Regions from separate parts of the Kineococcus sp. G2 genome, predicted to be linked through region 2. Evidence: riboswitches for the same ligand, from Rfam matches in the RefSeq annotation. Region 2 holds a riboswitch; the other holds the start of a gene.
What was found. A riboswitch is a leader RNA that binds a small molecule or an ion and turns the genes downstream of it on or off. The one in region 2 is predicted to bind thiamine pyrophosphate.

Region 1 (8,111 bases), on a different contig from region 2:
GCCGATGCCGAGGTTCAGGTCCCCGGGCACCGCGTCGCGCAGGTGCACGCGCTCCACCCGCTGCGCGTGCTTGCGCGCCCAGGCCACCACGTCGTCACCGGAGGCGACGACGTGGGAGGTGTCCAGCAGCAGCCCGATCTCCTGCGGCCCCAGCGCGTCCAGGACGCGGTCGGCGCGCACCACGTCGTGGACCCAGCGGCGGTGGTGCAGCACCTCCACCAGCAGGCGCACGTCCCGCTCCCCGCACAGCCGGGAGATCGCGCGCAGGTTCTCCACGCAGCGGGTCAGGTCCGCCTCGTCGTCGACGTGCGCCTCCCACGACGGCCCCCCGCACGGCACGACGAGCGCCGCGCCGGTCGCCGCGGCCAGCTCGACGAGCGGGCGGACCGTCGCGGCGAGCGCCTCCTCGTCCAGCGCCGGGTCGTTGAGCGGGCCGACGTCGGAGTTCACGGCGCCCGCGGTCAGCCCGTGCGCCGCGAGCGCGGCCACGTACTGCTGCGGGTTCCCGGTGAAGGGCACCGGCACGTGGTCCGTCACGGCGGGGATGGCGCCCAGGTCCACCTCCACGGCGCCGATCCGCTCGATGAGGCTCAGCGCCTCCTGAAGCGGCCGGAACCGGAAGCTGATGGTGGAGATGCCGACGCGTCGTGCCGTCGCCGGGAGTGCTGCGCTCACGGGTGCTCCTTCCGAGACCGTCCGGGGGGCGGACGCTCAGGCGATGTACGAACCGCCGTTGATGTTCTGGGTGGTCCCGGTGATGTACGAGGAGTCCTCGCTGGACAGGAACACGATCAGGGCGGCCAGGTCGTCCGGCGTGCCCTGCCGTCCCAGCGGCACCGCGGCCGCCAGGCGGGCCTCGTTCTCCTCGTCGGTCGCGCCGGCGCGGATGTCGGTGTCCACCACGCCCGGGCTGAGGGCGTTGACGGTGATGCCGTGCGGGGCCATCTCGCGGGCCAGGGAGCGCGTCAGGCCGAGCACGCCGGCCTTCGCCGCGGAGTACGGCGTCTTGGAGAACACGCCGCCGCCCTGCTGCGCGGACACCGACGACATGTTCACGATCCGGCCGTAGCCGTTCTCGATCATCTGCGGCAGGAAGGCCTGGCAGGCGAGGAAGGTGCCGGTGAGGTTGATGCCCACCACGCGGTTCCACTCCTTCATGTCCACCTCCAGGAAGGGGGTGGGGGAGGCGACACCGGCGATGTTGGCCAGGGCGCCCGCGGGCGGCAGGCCGGAGGCGGCGAGCGCCTCGACGCAGCGGGCCAGCGACTCCTGGTCGGTCACGTCCGCGGCCAGCCCCAGCACCGGCGTGCCGAACTCGCTGGCGATCTTGTCCGCGGCGGCCTCGGCGCCGGGGCCGTCGATGTCGAGGAGGGCCACGGCCCACCCCTCGGCGGCGAACCTGCGGGCGGTGGCGAAACCGATGCCGCGGGGGGAGGCGGCGCCCGTCACGACGGCGGTGCGCTGGCCGATCCCGGTCTGGTAGCTCATGTCGGGTCCTCAGTCGGTGGTGGGGTCTCGGGGCGGTGCGGAGGCGGAACGACCGTCACACCGCGGCGGGCGTGGTGGTGTTCGCGGTGGCGGCGGCGGTGGCGCGCTCGACCTCGGCGCGGCGGGCGGCGCCGTTGGTCTCCGGCGTCAGCAGCGTGGCGACGAGACCGATGAGGCCGAAGGCGATGAACAGGACCGCGGGGCCCATCCAGCCGAACGCCTCGTAGGCCGCCACGGCGGCGAAGGCGGTGAAGCCGGACACCACGGCCGCGAGCTGGTAGGCCAGCGAGGCGCCCGAGGAGCGGGTGGCGGTGGAGAACAGCTCGGAGAACCACGCGCCCTGCGTGCCGGCCAGCGAGTTCTGGCAGATCGCGAAGGCGATGAGGAAGACGGCGATGATGAGCCCGAGGTTCCCGGTGTTGAGCATGAGGAACATCGGGATGCCGAAGATGAGCATCAGCGTGGTGCCGAACGCGTAGACGGGCTTGCGGCCGATGCGGTCGGTGAGGCGGCCCCACAGCAGCGTGGCGGGGAAACCGATCAGCGCCGCGATGACGATCGCCAGGATGGTGTCGGGGCGCTCGGCCAGACCCTGGTCGTGCACGTAGGAGGTGACGTAGGAGATGGAGACCGCGTAGCCGGCGGTCTCGGCGATGCGCAGGCCGAAGGCGCGCAGCAGGTTGCGCCAGTCCTGGCGGACCACCTGGGCGAGCGGGTTCTTCACCAGCTCGCCCTGCTCCTTGGCGTCCTCGAAGTCCGGGGACTCCTCGACCTTCAGGCGGATGTACATGCCCGCGCCGATGAGGACCGAGCTGAGCAGGAACGGCACGCGCCAGGCCCAGTCGCCCGGCAGGCTCGCGCTGGCGAGGAAGGCGAGGTTGGCGAGCAGCAGGCCCAGGGGGAACCCGGCCTGCGGGACGGCCGTGTAGGCGCCCTTCCTCTTCCACGGGGCGTGCTCGTACGTCATGAGGATCGCGCCGCCCCACTCGGCGCCGAACGCCAGGCCCTGGATGACCCGGACGGTGACGAGCAGGATCGGGGCGAGGACCCCCACGCTGGCGTAGGTGGGCAGCGCGCCGATGAGGACCGTGGACACGCCCATGATGAGCAGCGAGGTGATGAGCACCGGCCGGCGGCCGATCTTGTCGCCGAGGTACCCGCCGACGATGCCGCCCAGGGGGCGGGCGGCGAACCCGACGCCCAGCGTGCCGAAGGACAGCAGGAGCGCCGTCGTGGGGTCGCTCTCCGGGAAGAACGCCTCGTCGAAGTACAGCGCCGCGGCGGTGCCGTACCCGATGAAGTCGTAGTTCTCGACCGTGGTGCCCACGGCGCTGCCGACGGCCACCCGCTTCTTGTGCTCGGTCCCGAGGACCCGACCGTTCGCTGTCGTCACTGCCATCTCCTTCGACGGGGGACCGTCCGGCATTGGACTGTCGTCGCTCCTACTGTTGACAGTAGGACGGTGTAAAGATGACACGTCATGGTGCGTGTCTGTCAAGCCGCCCGGCTCAGCCGGCGGCGGGCTCGGCGTGCTCGCGCATCCGCCGCTCGATCCGCGTCGCCGCGTCCCGCATGTGGGTGCGCAGGAACTCCCGGCCACCGGCGGCGTCCCCCGCCTCGAGCAGGTCGGCGATCGGCGCGTGGCGCTCGTAGGCCATGTTGAGCACCGCCGTCTCCGAACCGGCCGCCGTGATGGCGGCGCGGGCCAGGCCGCTGACCGCGCGCCAGCTGTGCAGCAGCGTGGTGTTCCCGCTCAGCTCGCAGAGGCGCTCGTGGAACGCCAGGTCCGCGTCGAGCTGGGCCGTGAAGTCGCCCTCCGCGTCCCGCAGCGTCTCCAGCTCCTGGCGCACCCGCGCCACCGCCGCCGCGCGGTCCGCGCGCGCGCAGATCAGCTCCAGCGCCAGGCTCTCCAGCGCGTGCCGCACCGCGAAGATCTCCTCCACCTCGCGCTCGGAGACCACCCGCACCGACAGCCGGCCGCGGGCGTCCGCCGTGAGCAGCCCCTCCTGCTGCAGCTGGCGCAGCGCCTCGCGCAGGGTTCCGCGGCTGACGCCCAGCGCCTCGCTGAGCTCCACCTCCGCCAGGTGCGTGCCCGGGGCCAGCTCGCCCGAGCTGATCGCCTCGCGCAGCCGGGCGTGGATGAGCTCGCGGCGCGTCTGCATCTCGATGGACCCCAGCGCGCGCAGCGGGGACTCGGCTCCGGGGGTCACCGGCTCAGGGTATCCGGGCCCGCGCGGCACCCCGGCCGCCCGGCGCGACCCCCGGGTCCGGTAGACGTGGAGCCCCGTCCCCGCGTTCTCCAGGAGGTTCCCCGTGCACTGGACCGTCCTCGTGCTCTCCGGAGCCCTGGAGGCGGTGTGGGCCACCGCCCTGGACCGCTCGCAGGGCTTCACGAAGCTCTGGCCCACCGTCGTGTTCGCCGTGTCCGTCGTCGCGAGCATGGCCGGGCTGGCGTACGCGATGCGCGAGCTGCCCGTGGGCACCTCCTACGCGGTGTGGGTCGGCATCGGCGCCGTCCTGACCGTGGCCTACGCGATGCTCACCGGCGCGGAGGCGTTCTCCGTGCTCAAGGTGCTGTTCCTCGCCGGGATCGTCGGCTGCGTCATCGGGCTCAAGCTCGTGCACTGAGCCCCGCGGCCCTAGTCTCGCCCCACCACCGGTCCGCACCGGCGGGCACGACGACGGGGTCGACGACGGGAGTGCGCACGTGGCGCTGAAGGTGCTGTTCCTGGGAGGCACGGGGATCATCAGCTCCGCGTGCGCGGCGCTGGCCGTGGAGCGCGGGGTGGACCTGACGGTCCTCAACCGCGGCGGCACCGCCGCGAAGCGACCCCTGCCGCCGGGCGTGCGGCAGCTGACGGCCGACGTGCGCGACGTCGCCGGCGTCCGGGAAGCCGTGCGCGGCCGCGAGTTCGACGTCGTCGTGGACTTCCTGGCGTTCACGCCCGAGCACGTCGCCGCCGACGTCGAGACGTTCCGCGGCCGGGTGGGGCAGTACGTGTTCATCTCCAGCGCCTCGGCCTACTCCAAGCCCGTCGGGCACCTGCCGATCACCGAGTCCACGCCGCTGGTGAACCCCTTCTGGCAGTACTCCCGCGACAAGATCGCCTGCGAGGAGCTGCTGACGCGCGCCCACCGCGACGAGGGGTTCCCCGCCGTGGTGGTGCGGCCCAGCCACACCTACGACCGCACCTCGCTGCCCCTGGACGGCGGCTGGACCGCCGTGGAGCGCATGCGCCGCGGCGCGCCCGTCGTCGTGCACGGCGACGGCACCTCCCTGTGGGTGCTCACCCACCACACCGACTTCGCGAAGGGGTTCGTGCCGCTGCTGGGGGAGCCGGCGATCACCGGCGACGCGGTGCACATCACCTCCGACGAGGTGCTCACCTGGGACGCGGTCCACCGCACCGTGGCGCGCGCCGCCGGGGTGGAGGACCCCGTGCTCGTGCACGTGCCCTCCGACGCCATCGCCCGCGACGACCCCTCGCGCGGGCCGAGCCTGCTGGGCGACAAGGCCCACTCGGTGATCTTCGACAACACCAAGCTCAAGCGGCTCGTGCCGGGTTTCGCGGCGACCACGAGCTTCGCCGCCGGCGCCCGCGAGGCCGTGGCGCACCACGACGCGCACCCGGAGCTGCGCCGCACCGACCCGGAGGCCGAGGCCCGCCACGACCGCCTCGCCGCGCGCTGGGGCTGAGGCGGGCGCGGCGGGCGCCGCCCCGGGTCAGGAGGTGGCGGCCTGCCGCCCGCCCTCCAGGCCGGGGGGCTGCTCGCCCGTCGCCTTGCGGTACAGCACCGCCGCCTGGCGCTCCACCAGCAGCCGGCTCAGGCCGATGATGGCGCCGGATGCCAGCGCCCAGGCCACCGCCTCCTTCCACGCCACGTCCGGGTCCTCCGGGTTGGCCGGGGGCTGCGTCTTCGTGACGGTGACCCAGATCCTCTTCGTGAGGCGGTTGGCGACGGCACCCGCCGCGACGGCGGCACCGGGGCCGACGAGCTTCCAGACGATGGGACTCATGCCGCGCACCCTGCCCTAGAGCAGGTCCAGGAGCCAGCCCAGGACCGGCAGCAGGGCCGTGGCGGCGGCGCCCAGCAGCGCCACCACGACCACGACGGTCACCAGGCGCGTCCCCCTCGAGGGGCCGCCGTCCGGTCCACGCAGGTGTCGCAGCACGCGCCCATCCTCCCCGACGTCCCCGTGCTCCCCCCTCCCCGCCCCCGCGGTGATCAAGGAAGGTGCAACGTGCATGATCGCCACGATCAAGGAAGTGGCAACTTCCTTGATCACCGCGGGGTGGTCGGGGGAGGGACGGGGGTGACGCGGAGCGGTAGGCTCGGGACCGAACGACAGGGGAGCGCCGTGGGGCGCTGAGAGTGCGGGCAGCCGCAGACCCTCGAACCTGACCCGGTTAGCACCGGCGTAGGGAGTCGGGCCTTCCTCGACCCGCGGCCACGGGTGCCGCGGGTCCCCCTCCTGCACCCGGGAGGTCACCGTGAGCACCACCGTCAAGACGCGCACCCGCCGGCCCGCCGGCCGCTGGCGCACCGTCGACCTCGTCACCGTCGCCGTCCTCGGCGTCGCGTTCGGCGTCGTCTTCTGGGGCTGGCACTTCGCCTACAGCGCCCTCGACCCGCTGTTCGCCCTCTTCCCGCCGGTCGCCGGTCTCGTCAGCGGCGTGTGGCTGCTGCCCGCCGTCGTCGGCGCCCTCGTCGTGCGCCGGCCGGGCGCGGCGCTGCTCGCCGAGCTCGTCGCCGCCAGCGTCGAGGCGCTGCTCGGCACCCGGTGGAGCGCCGGCGTGCTCGTCTCGGGCGGGATCCAGGGCCTCGGCGTGGAGATCGCCGTCGCCCTGTTCCTCTGGCAGCGCTGGACCCTGGGCGTCGCCGTCCTCGGCGGCGTGCTGGCGGCGTCGCTGGAGTCCGTCTACGAGTGGTCCGCCTACTGGCCGGCGTGGGGCTTCGACTGGAAGCTCCTCTACCTCGGCCTCTTCGCCGTCTCCGGCGCGCTGATCGCCGGCCTCGGCGGCTGGGCCCTGGTGCGGGCGCTCGCGCGCGCCGGGGCCCTGTCGGCCTTCGCCGCGGGCCACGAGCACCGCGTCCGTGGCTGACCCCGCTCCCGGCGCCCCCGTCGCGCTGCGGGTGCGGGGCCTGAGCGTCACCCCGCCGGGTGCGGCCCGGCCCGTGCTGTCCGGGGTGGACCTCGACGTGCCCGCCGGGCAGCGGGTGCTGCTCGCCGGTCCCAGCGGCTCGGGCAAGTCCACCCTGCTGCGCGCCCTCGCCGGCGTGCTGGAGGAGGGCCCCGGCGGTGAGCCGACCACCTCCGGCGAGGTCCTCGTCGGCGGCGGGAGCCCTCGCCCCGGGACGGTGGGGCTGCTGCTGCAGGACCCGCAGGACGCGGTCGTGGCCGCCACCGCCGGGCGCGACACCGCGTTCGGGCCGGAGAACCTCGCCCTGCCCCGCGAGGAGGTGTGGCGGCGCGTGGCCCGTGCCCACGCCGCGGCCCGCTTCACCGCCGGCCGCGAGCGCGAGGTGGTGACCCTCTCCGGCGGGGAGCGCCAGCGCCTGGCGCTGGCCGGGGTGCTGGCGCTGGCGCCCGGGGTGCTGCTGCTGGACGAGCCGACGTCGATGCTCGACGCCCCCACCGCGGACGCCGTGCGCGCCGCGGTGCTCGAGGCGGCCGCCGGCCGCACCCTCGTCGTCGTCGACCACGACCTGGCCGGGTGGGCCCCGCACGTGGACCGGGTGGTGCTGCTGGGCGGCGACGGCCGCCCCGCGGCCGACGGACCGCCGGGTCGCGTGCTCGCCGCGGGGCCGGGCGGCGGAGCGGGTGACGGCGAGCTGTGGCTGCCGGGCGCCCCGGACCCCGCCCCGGCCGACGTGCCGGAGGGCCTGCTGGCCCCCCGGCTGCGGGTGGCCGGCAACGCCCTGGTGGGTGAGGGCCTGGGCCTGGTGCGCCGCCGGCGCGGGCTGCGGCCCGGCGCGCCCGCGACCGTCCTGACCGGCGTGGACGTGGCGGTGCCGGCGGGGCGGGTGACACCGCTGGCGGGTGCCAGCGGCTCGGGGAAGTCGTCCCTGCTGGGGGTGCTCGCCGGGCTGACCCGCCCCTGCGCCGGGGACCTGCGTGCCGCGGACGCGCTGGCCGCCGGGCTGCGCCCGCAGCCGTGGCGGTGGCGCTCGCGGGAGCTGGCGGCGCGCGCCGGCTGGGTGCCGCAGACGCCGGAGCACGCGTTCGTGCGCCCCTCGGTGCGCGCGGAGGCCGCCGCGACGGTGGCGGCGCTGGGGCTGGGGGCCGAGCGGGCGGACGCCCTGGTGGAGCTGCTGGGCCTGGCGCACCGCGCGGACGTGGACCCGTTCCGGCTCTCCGGCGGGGAGCAGCGCCGCCTGGCGCTGGCGGGTGCGCTGGCGGCCGGCCCGGCGGTGCTGCTGGCGGACGAGCCGACGGTGGGTCAGGACCGGCGCACGTGGTCGGTGGTGGTGGGCCTGCTGCGCGCGGCGGCCCGCGACGGGGCCGCGGTCGTCGTCAGCAGCCACGACGAGCGGTTGCTCGGTGCGGTGGACCCCGCCGGGACGGCCGCGGTGCGCCTGGAGGCCGGGCGCCGGGTCGGCGGCCACCGGGGTGCCGGGCC
Region 2 (8,111 bases):
CGGCGACGGCGGCGTAGCGCAGCTGCACGCCCTCCAGCAGCTCCACGACGGCCCCGTCGGCGGCCTCGAACGCGGCCACCGCACCGTCGGCGACGGCCTGCAGCACCGCCGCACGGTCCGCACCGGCGGCGGCGACCGCCTGCTGCACCCGCACCGTGCTCAGCAGCACCCGGCTGCGGCGGTGGGTCCGCTCCTGCTCGGCGCGCGCCAGCTCCTCGCTGCGGGCCAGCGCCCGCTCCGCGGCGCGGCGCGAGCGCAGGTCGCGCAGGAACGCGTGGCAGCGCCACTCACCGGCCACCCGGGTCGGCCAGACGGTGATCTCCACCGGTACGCGGGTCCCGTCGCGGTGCAGCGCCTCGACCTCCACGGGACGCCCGGACACCGCCCGCTCGCCGGTGGTGCGGTAGCGGGCCAGGCCGGCGTCGTGCACCTGCCGCAGCTCCGGCGGGACGACGACCTGCGTCATCGGCAGGCCCAGCACCTCGGCGCGGTCCCAGCCCAGCAGGTCGGCGGCGGCCTGGTTCCACTCGGTGAGCATCCCGTCGCCGTCGATGGAGACGAACGCGTCCGGTGCGCAGGCCAGCGCCTGGCGCAGCGCCTCCAGCTCGGCGCGCTCACCGGCACCCAGCCGGCCCGCGACCCCCTGCTGCACCCGCTCCTGCCGCTCCTGCACCTGCACCCGTCCCCGCTCCTCGCGCTCGCCGACCGTCGCCCGTGGGCCCGGTGCGCTCACCACCCACCACCCCCCTCGCCGAGCACCGCCCCGGCGCTGCTCCGCGCCGTGCCCGCGAACTCCTCCGCGAGCGCGGCGAAGGTGCGGCACGTGCGCTCCAGCTCCTCGTGCAGCTGCGCCGCCCAGCCCGGCGCGGGCGCCTCACCGGCGCGGGCGCGCGCCTCCAGGTCCGCGCACAGCTGCGCCAGGACCTCCGCGCCCAGGTTGGCCGCGGAGCCCTTCAGGCTGTGCGCGCGCGTCTCCAGCTCACGCGCGTCGGCGGCCGCCAGGGACTCCTCCAGGCCGGCGACGGCACCGGGGGCGCGCTGCACGAACGAGGTGAGCAGCTGCGCGAACAGCAGCCGGTCCTCGTCGGTGTCGGCGCCGCCGAGGTCGGCGATGCGGGCGCGCACCGCCAGCTCCAGCGGCACGGTCGCCGGCACCGGTGCGGGGCCACCGGGGAGCGGCGCGCTCGCGCCGGTGGCGGCGCCCGCCTCCGCGGGCTGCGTGGCGGTGCGGGCGCGCCACACCCCCAGCGGGTCGTGGCGCACCGCCTCGAGCACCTGCGACAGGGCGCTCTCCAGCTCGCGCGCCCGCACCGGCTTGGTCAGGTGCGCGTCCATCCCCGCCGCCGCGCACGCGTCGCGGTCCTCGGACAGGACGCTCGCCGTGAGGGCGATGATGCGCGGCTGCCGGTCCGCGGGGACCTCGGCGCGGATGCGCCGCGTCGCCTGCAGGCCGTCCATCTCCGGCATGTGCAGGTCCATCAGGACCACGTCGTAGCGGCCGGCGAGCACGGCCCGCAGCGCCTGGCGGCCGTCGGCGACGGTGTCGACGTCGTGGCCGAACCTCGCCAGCAGCAGCTGCGCGACCCGCTGGTTGACGGCGTTGTCCTCGGCGAGCAGGACGCGCAGGGACCGGCCGGTGCCGTCCCCGTCCGGGCCGGTGGCCGGCACCGGCGCCCCGGTGGGCGTGCGCCGCGCGGCCGGGACGGTCCCGCCGGCCGGGCCGGCGGGAGCTGCGGGGGCCGCGGGGGCCCTGCCGCTCAGCAGGTCCCGCAGCGTGCTCTCCAGCAGCCCCGTGCGCACCGGCTTGCTCAGGGTCGCGTCCACCACGCCGGCCGCGGCGGCCGAGGGGTGCCGCTGGCCGCTGGTCAGCAGCACGATCGGCAGCTCGCGGCCGGTGGGCAGCGCGCGCAGGGCGTTGGCCAGCTGCTCGCCGTCCGTGTCCGGCATGTGCATGTCCACCAGCGCGGCGTCGAAGGCGCGCCCCGCGGCCACCAGGGCCAGCGCTTCGCCCGCGGACGCCGTGCCGGTGCAGACCGCGCCCCAGCCCTGCAGCTGCAGCTGCAGCACGCGGCGGTTCGTGGCGTTGTCGTCGACGACGAGCACGTCGCGGCCGGCGAGGTCGGCGGCAGGCCGCGGCGCGGCCGCCGCGAGCGCCCCGGCCTCGCTCAGCGGCACCCGCAGCGTGAACGTCGAGCCGATGCCGGGGGTGCTGTCCACCGTCAGGGTCCCGCCCATCGCGGCGGCCAGGCCCGAGCAGATCGCCAGGCCCAGGCCCACGCCGCCGTGCTCGCGCACCGCGTACGGGTCCATGGGCGCGAAGGAGCGGAACAGGGACGCCACCCGGTCCGCGGGGATGCCGATCCCGGTGTCCCGCACCGAGAACCGCAGCAGTGCAGCCCCGCCGGGGGAGCCCGGGCCCTCCGGCGCCACGGTCAGGGCGACCTCGCCGCGGGAGGTGAACCCCACCGCGTTGCGCAGCAGGTGCACCAGCACCTGGTGCAGGCGCGCGGCATCGCCGCGCACCGCCGCCGGGACGTCAGCGGAGACGTCCACGACGAGCTCCAGACCCTTGCCGCCGGCCTCGTGGCGCACGACCGCGGCGGCGGACTCCGCACCCGCGCGCACGTCGAACGGCTCGTCCAGCAGGCGCAGCGTGCCCGCCTGCAGCTGGGAGAAGTCCAGCACCTCGTCGATGACGACGAGCAGCGCCTCGCCGCTGTCGCGCACCGTCTCCGCCAGCTCCCGCTGCGCCGCGTCCAGGGGCGTGTCCAGCAGCAGGTCCGTCATGCCGATCACGGCGTTCATCGGGGTGCGGACCTCGTGGCTCATGGTCGCCAGGAACGCCGACTTCGCGCGGTCGGCCGCCACGGCCTTGTCCCGGGCGGTCACCAGCGCCTCCACGGCGGTGTTCACGGCCTCGCCCACTGCGACGACCTCGGCCGGGCCGCTGACGTGCGCCGGCTCGGTGATCTCCCCGGCCGCGAGCTGCTGCGCGGCCGCGGCGACGCGCTGCACGGGCCGCACCACGCGGCGGGTCACCCACGCCGCGCCGGCGGCCAGCAGCAGCACGGCGGCGGCGGTGCCGACGGCGACGAGCAGACGGGTGCGGGCCGCGCTGGCGGCGGCGCTCGCCTGCTGCTCGGCCAGCAGCGCCCGCTGCTCCTCCTCCAGCACGTCCAGGGCCGCGGTGGTGCGCTGCATCTGCTCGCGCCCGGCGTCGGTGGCCACCACCGCCTGCGCGGCCTCGAACCCGCGCTCGCGGCGCAGGCCGATCGTGGTGCGCATCTCCGCCAGCTTCGCGTCGACCGCCGCGCGCAGGTCCGCGCCCGCCACCGCACCGGCGGCGCTGGTCCCCGTCTCGCGCACGATGCCGTCGAGCACGCCGTCGAGGCCGGTGAGGGCCTCGGAGTAGGGCTGCAGGTAGTACTCGCGGCCGGTGATGACATACCCGCGCTGCCCCCGCTCGGCGTCGCGCAGCAGCACGCGCAGCCGGCCGATGTCGTCCAGCACGCCGTACGTGGCCTCCACCTGCGCGCGCTCGGCCACGAGCGTGCCGATGCGGGCGTACGAGCTGCCGCCGATCACCAGCAGGGTGGTGACCACCACCAGCAGGCCCGCGGTCAGCATCCGCGCGATGGACCAGGGGGAGCGCCGCACCCCGGGCGCCGCGATCACCAGCTCGCGCCGGCGTCTGCGGTGGCGAGGGACTGCTCGATCGCGGTGCACAGGGCGGTCAGGACGACCGGCTTCGTCAGGTACGTCCCGCCCAGGGCGCGACCGGCCTCGATGTCCGCCGGCTGCACGCGGCCGCTGAGGAAGACCACCGGCAGGCGCGCGTAGCGCTCGTCCTCGCGCAGCCCGCGCACCAGCTCCAGGCCCGTGGTGCCCGGCAGCGTCACGTCGGTGACCAGCACGTCGGGAGCGCCGCGCTCGGCCATGACCGCCAGGGCGGACGCGGCCGAGTCGGCACCGATCACCCGGTGCCCGGCGGCGCGCAGCCGCAGGTCGAGAAGGGTGCGGATGTCCGCGTCGTCCTCGACGACCAGCACCTTGGCCATGATCCGGGGTCCTCCCTGAGGGGTTCGGCGGTGCGCGGCCCTCGCCGCCGCACCGGCCCTGCGCACCCGCGCCGCAGCGGCCGGGTGCACCTGACCCACCGGTCATCGGCAGCGGTGGCGCTGAGGTGAAGCGACCGCCCGTCCGGCGGCACCACCGCACGGGCGTCAGGTCACGCACCGTGACCGCTCCGGGCTCAAGGCGGCCGCCCCGGTGCCGATGACCACCACGGCGCGGTTCGGCAGTGAGCCCCGGTCGCGCTCCGCCGATCGACAGACGGGAGAGCGGAGGACGTGCACCACCACGACGCCCCGGCACCCGCTGCCGCCGCGCCCCGCGCGCGCGCCCACCCCACCCGCACCAGCGTCCTGTTCGCTGCGCTGTTCGCCGCCACGATGGTGGCCGGCCGCCACACGGTCCCCGAGGGCGCCGCGCTGGCGCTCGTCTCGCCCTGCGCCGGGGTCGCCGCCGTCTGGTTCAACGCCCCGCGCAGCGCCCGCGGGCGCGCGCTCGACGCCGCCCTGCTCCTGGTGGCCGGCGTCCTGGTGCACCTGGCGACCGCCGCGGCCCCCCTGCTGGCCGTCGCCGCCACCGTGGCCACCCTCGTGCAGACCCTCCTGTTCACGGCGCTGCTGCACCGCTGGTGCCCCGGCGCCGGGCCCGGGCGGCCGCTGCGCGGGGTGCCGCAGCTGGTCCGCCTGCTCGCCGCGTGCGGCATCGCCGTCACCGCAGGCGGTGTCCTCGCCGCCTCCGCCGCCGCCTGGGGGACCGACCGCACCGGGTGGGTCGACCTGCTCACCTGGGTGGCGCGCAACGGCCTGGCGGTGCTGCTGGTCGGCTGCGCCGGGCTGCGGCTGGTGACGGCGAGCACCCGCCGCCGCGGCGCACCGGACGACGACGGACCCGGCTGCGCCGCCGGGCGCCGACCGCGCACCGCCGAGGCGGTCCTCGCCTTCGCGGTCTCCGCGGTCGCCTACACCGCGCAGTTCGCGCTGCTGGGCAGCCTGCCCGTGACGTTCCTGCTGCCGGTGCTCACCGTCTGGGTGGCGCTGCGGTTCTCCAGCCGCACCGTCGTGCTGCACTGCCTGTTCACCGGCGCCTGCGCCGTCGTCTTCACCCTGCACGGGCACGGGCCGTTCGCCGCGGTCGCCGACCAGACCGCGCGGGCCCTGCTCGTGCAGGGGCACGCCGCCGTGGCCGCCGTCATCGGCCTCGTGCTCGCCCTCGGCCGCGACGAGCGCGACGCGCTCCTGGCGGAGGTGCGCCGGCAGGCCGCCGACGCGCAGCAGCAGGCCGAGACCGCCGAGCTGCTCGCCGGTGCGCTGCGCTCCCTCAACGCCGCCGCGGACACCCGCGAGGCGCTGTGCGAGGCCACGGCCCGCATCACCGGCGCCGACGGGGTGTACCTCGCCGAGCCCGACGGTCGCGGCGACCTGGTCAGCCGGGCGGTCTGGGGCGAGGGGATGGTCCCGGTGACCGTCGCGATCGGCGAACCCACCGTCCTCGCCGACGCGTTCCGGCGCGGTGAGCCCCTGTTCGTCAGCGACCTCTCCGGGTGCACCGGCGCCTCGGCGCGGCTGCGCGACGCGCTGGGCGCCGTCTCGGTCGCCTACCAGCCGATCACCACCGCCGACGGGCAGACCGCCGGCCTGCTCGCCAGCGTCTGGCGCACCCGGGTGCAGGAGCTGCCCGCGCGGGTGCGCGTCGTCATGGCCACCCTGGCCCAGGAGGCCGCGCACGGCATGGAGCGCGCCGACCTGCTGACCCAGCTGGCCCTGGCCGCCGAGCGCGACCCGCTCACCGGGCTGGCCAACCGCCGCCGCTGGGACGAGGCCACCGGCAAGGAGATCGCCCGCGCCGCCCGCACCGGCCTGCCGCTGTCGTTCTGCCTGCTCGACCTGGACCACTTCAAGCGCTACAACGACACGCAGGGCCACCTGGCCGGCGACGACCTGCTGCAGGAGTTCGCCACCGCCGCGAGCGGGTGCCTGCGCGAGGTGGACACCCTGGCCCGCTGGGGCGGGGAGGAGTTCGTCCTGGCCCTGCCCGGGTGCAGCGCCGCCGGGGCCCGCGCGGTCGCCGACCGCATCCGCGCCGCCGTGCCGCGCGGGCAGACGTGCACCGTGGGCGTGGCCCAGTGGCGACCGGGCCTGAGCGCCGCCGAGGTGATCGCCCTGGCGGACCTGGCCCTGTACGAGGGCAAGCGGTCCGGGCGGAACACCACCGTCGTCAGCGACCCGGCCCCCGCCGTCCCCACCCCTTGACCCGAACCTCCGCCCCGCCCCCGAACCCCCGCCCCCTCGGTGATCAAGGAAGTGGCAACTTCCTTGATCACCGAGGGGGGCGGGTGGGGTTCCGCGGCGGTGCTAGGTTCACCCGTGACACGGGGTGCCCCGCGAGGGGCTGAGATCACACCCGTCGAACCTGACGCAGGTAGTGCTGACGAAGGGATGTCACGGCGTGGGAGCCGCAAACCCCGCGCGCCTCGGCGCACAGCAGGTCGCGGACGTCCGCGACGCCCTGGCCCGCGAGCACCCGCTCGTGCAGTGCCTGACGAACTCGGTGGTCACCACCATCACCGCCAACGCCCTGCTCGCCGCGGGGGCCGCCCCCGCGATGGTCGACAACCCCCGCGAGGCCGCCGAGTTCGCCCGCGCCGCCTCCGCGGTGCTCGTGAACGTCGGAACCCTCGACGAGGAGCGGGCCCGCGCCATGGCGCTGGCGGCGGGCGCGGCGCACGAGACCGGCACGCCGTGGGTCCTGGACCCCGTCGCCGTCGGTGCGCTGGCCTTCCGCACCGCCGTCGCCCGCGATCTGCTCCAGCACCGCCCGGTCGCTGTGCGCGGCAACGCCTCCGAGGTCATGGGCCTGGCCGGTTCCGGTGCCGGCGGGCGCGGGGTCGACTCCACCTCCGACGCCGAGGACGCCCTCGCCGCCGCCCGTGCGCTGTCGGGGCGCACCGGTGGCGTCGTCGCCGTCTCCGGCGCCGTCGACGTCCTCGTCCACGGCGAGCGCGTCGTGCGGGTGCGCGGCGGTTCGCCGCTGCTGACCCGCACCACCGGCGCCGGCTGCTCGCTCGGCGCCCTCCTGGCCGCCTGCGCGGCCGTGACGGACGACCCGCTGCTGGCCGCCGTCACCGCGCACGCGCACGTCGCGGTCGCCGCCGAGCGCGCCGCCGCCCGCAGCAGCGGGCCGGGGGGTTTCGCGATCGCGTGGATCGACGAGCTGGACGCCGTGGACGCCGCCGCGCTGCGCGCGGACCTGGAGGACTCCGGGAGGCTGGTGTGAGGGCGCGCCGGGGTTTCGACCCGACCCTGTACCTGGTCACCGACACCGCGCAGTGCGGCGCGCGGGGGGTTCCCGCGGTGGTGCGCGAGGCCGTCGCCGGCGGCGTCACCGCCGTGCAGGTGCGCGGCAAGGACGCGAGCGACCGGGAACTGCTCGCCCTCGTGCGGTCGGTGCGGGAAGCGCTGCGCGGCACCGGCGTCGCGGTGCTGGTCGACGACGCCGTGGACGTCGCGCTGATCGCCGGCGCGGACGGCGTGCACCTGGGGCAGTCCGACCTGCCGGCCGAGGACGTGCGCCGCCTCGTCGGCCCCGACCTGCTCGTGGGGTTGTCCGTCTCCACCGTCGAGGAGGTGCGCGCGGTTCCCGCCGGGGTGGTCGACCACCTCGGCGTCGGCCCCGTGCACGCCACCGCCACCAAGACCGACGCGGCCGCGCCCCTGGGGCCGGAGGGGGTGCGCGCCGTCGTCGAGGCCGCCGCGGGAACCCCGTGCGTGGCGATCGGCGGGATCGACGCCCGGAACCTCCACGAGCTGCGCGGCACCGGGATCGCCGGGTTCTGCGTCGTGTCCGCGGTGTGCGCGGCGCCCGACCCGCGCGCGGCGGCGGCGGAACTGCGGGCGCGCTGGGACGGGCGTGCGCAGGTGACCCGGTGAGCGCCCGCGTCGCCCTCACCGTCGCCGGCAGCGACCCCAGCGGCGGGGCGGGGATCCAGGCGGACCTGAAGACGTTCGCCGCCCTCGGCGCGTACGGCACCGCCGTCCTGACCG

Region 1: linked by a shared signal. The riboswitch ahead of V9U69_RS11490 (ECF transporter S component) and the one ahead of thiM (hydroxyethylthiazole kinase) in region 2 are both predicted to bind thiamine pyrophosphate.

The regions. Positions count from the first base shown of each region.
Region 1 is NZ_JBBBEM010000071.1:960-9,070, reverse strand. It holds gene V9U69_RS11530 (sugar phosphate isomerase/epimerase family protein) at 1-675, opposite strand, end outside; gene V9U69_RS11525 (SDR family NAD(P)-dependent oxidoreductase) at 712-1,488, opposite strand; gene V9U69_RS11520 (MFS transporter) at 1,544-2,887, opposite strand; gene V9U69_RS11515 (GntR family transcriptional regulator) at 2,997-3,698, opposite strand; gene V9U69_RS11510 (DMT family transporter) at 3,802-4,116, shown strand; gene V9U69_RS11505 (NAD-dependent epimerase/dehydratase family protein) at 4,196-5,185, shown strand; gene V9U69_RS11500 (DUF4235 domain-containing protein) at 5,213-5,506, opposite strand; gene V9U69_RS11495 (hypothetical protein) at 5,522-5,662, opposite strand; TPP riboswitch at 5,828-5,932, shown strand; gene V9U69_RS11490 (ECF transporter S component) at 5,982-6,593, shown strand; gene V9U69_RS11485 (ABC transporter ATP-binding protein) at 6,586-8,111, shown strand, end outside.
Region 2 is NZ_JBBBEM010000013.1:19,194-27,304, forward strand. It holds gene V9U69_RS02895 (PAS domain S-box protein) at 1-733, opposite strand, end outside; gene V9U69_RS02900 (hybrid sensor histidine kinase/response regulator) at 730-3,675, opposite strand; gene V9U69_RS02905 (response regulator) at 3,672-4,058, opposite strand; gene V9U69_RS02910 (sensor domain-containing diguanylate cyclase) at 4,350-6,320, shown strand; TPP riboswitch at 6,431-6,524, shown strand; gene thiM (hydroxyethylthiazole kinase) at 6,517-7,344, shown strand; gene thiE (thiamine phosphate synthase) at 7,341-7,997, shown strand; gene thiD (bifunctional hydroxymethylpyrimidine kinase/phosphomethylpyrimidine kinase) at 7,994-8,111, shown strand, end outside.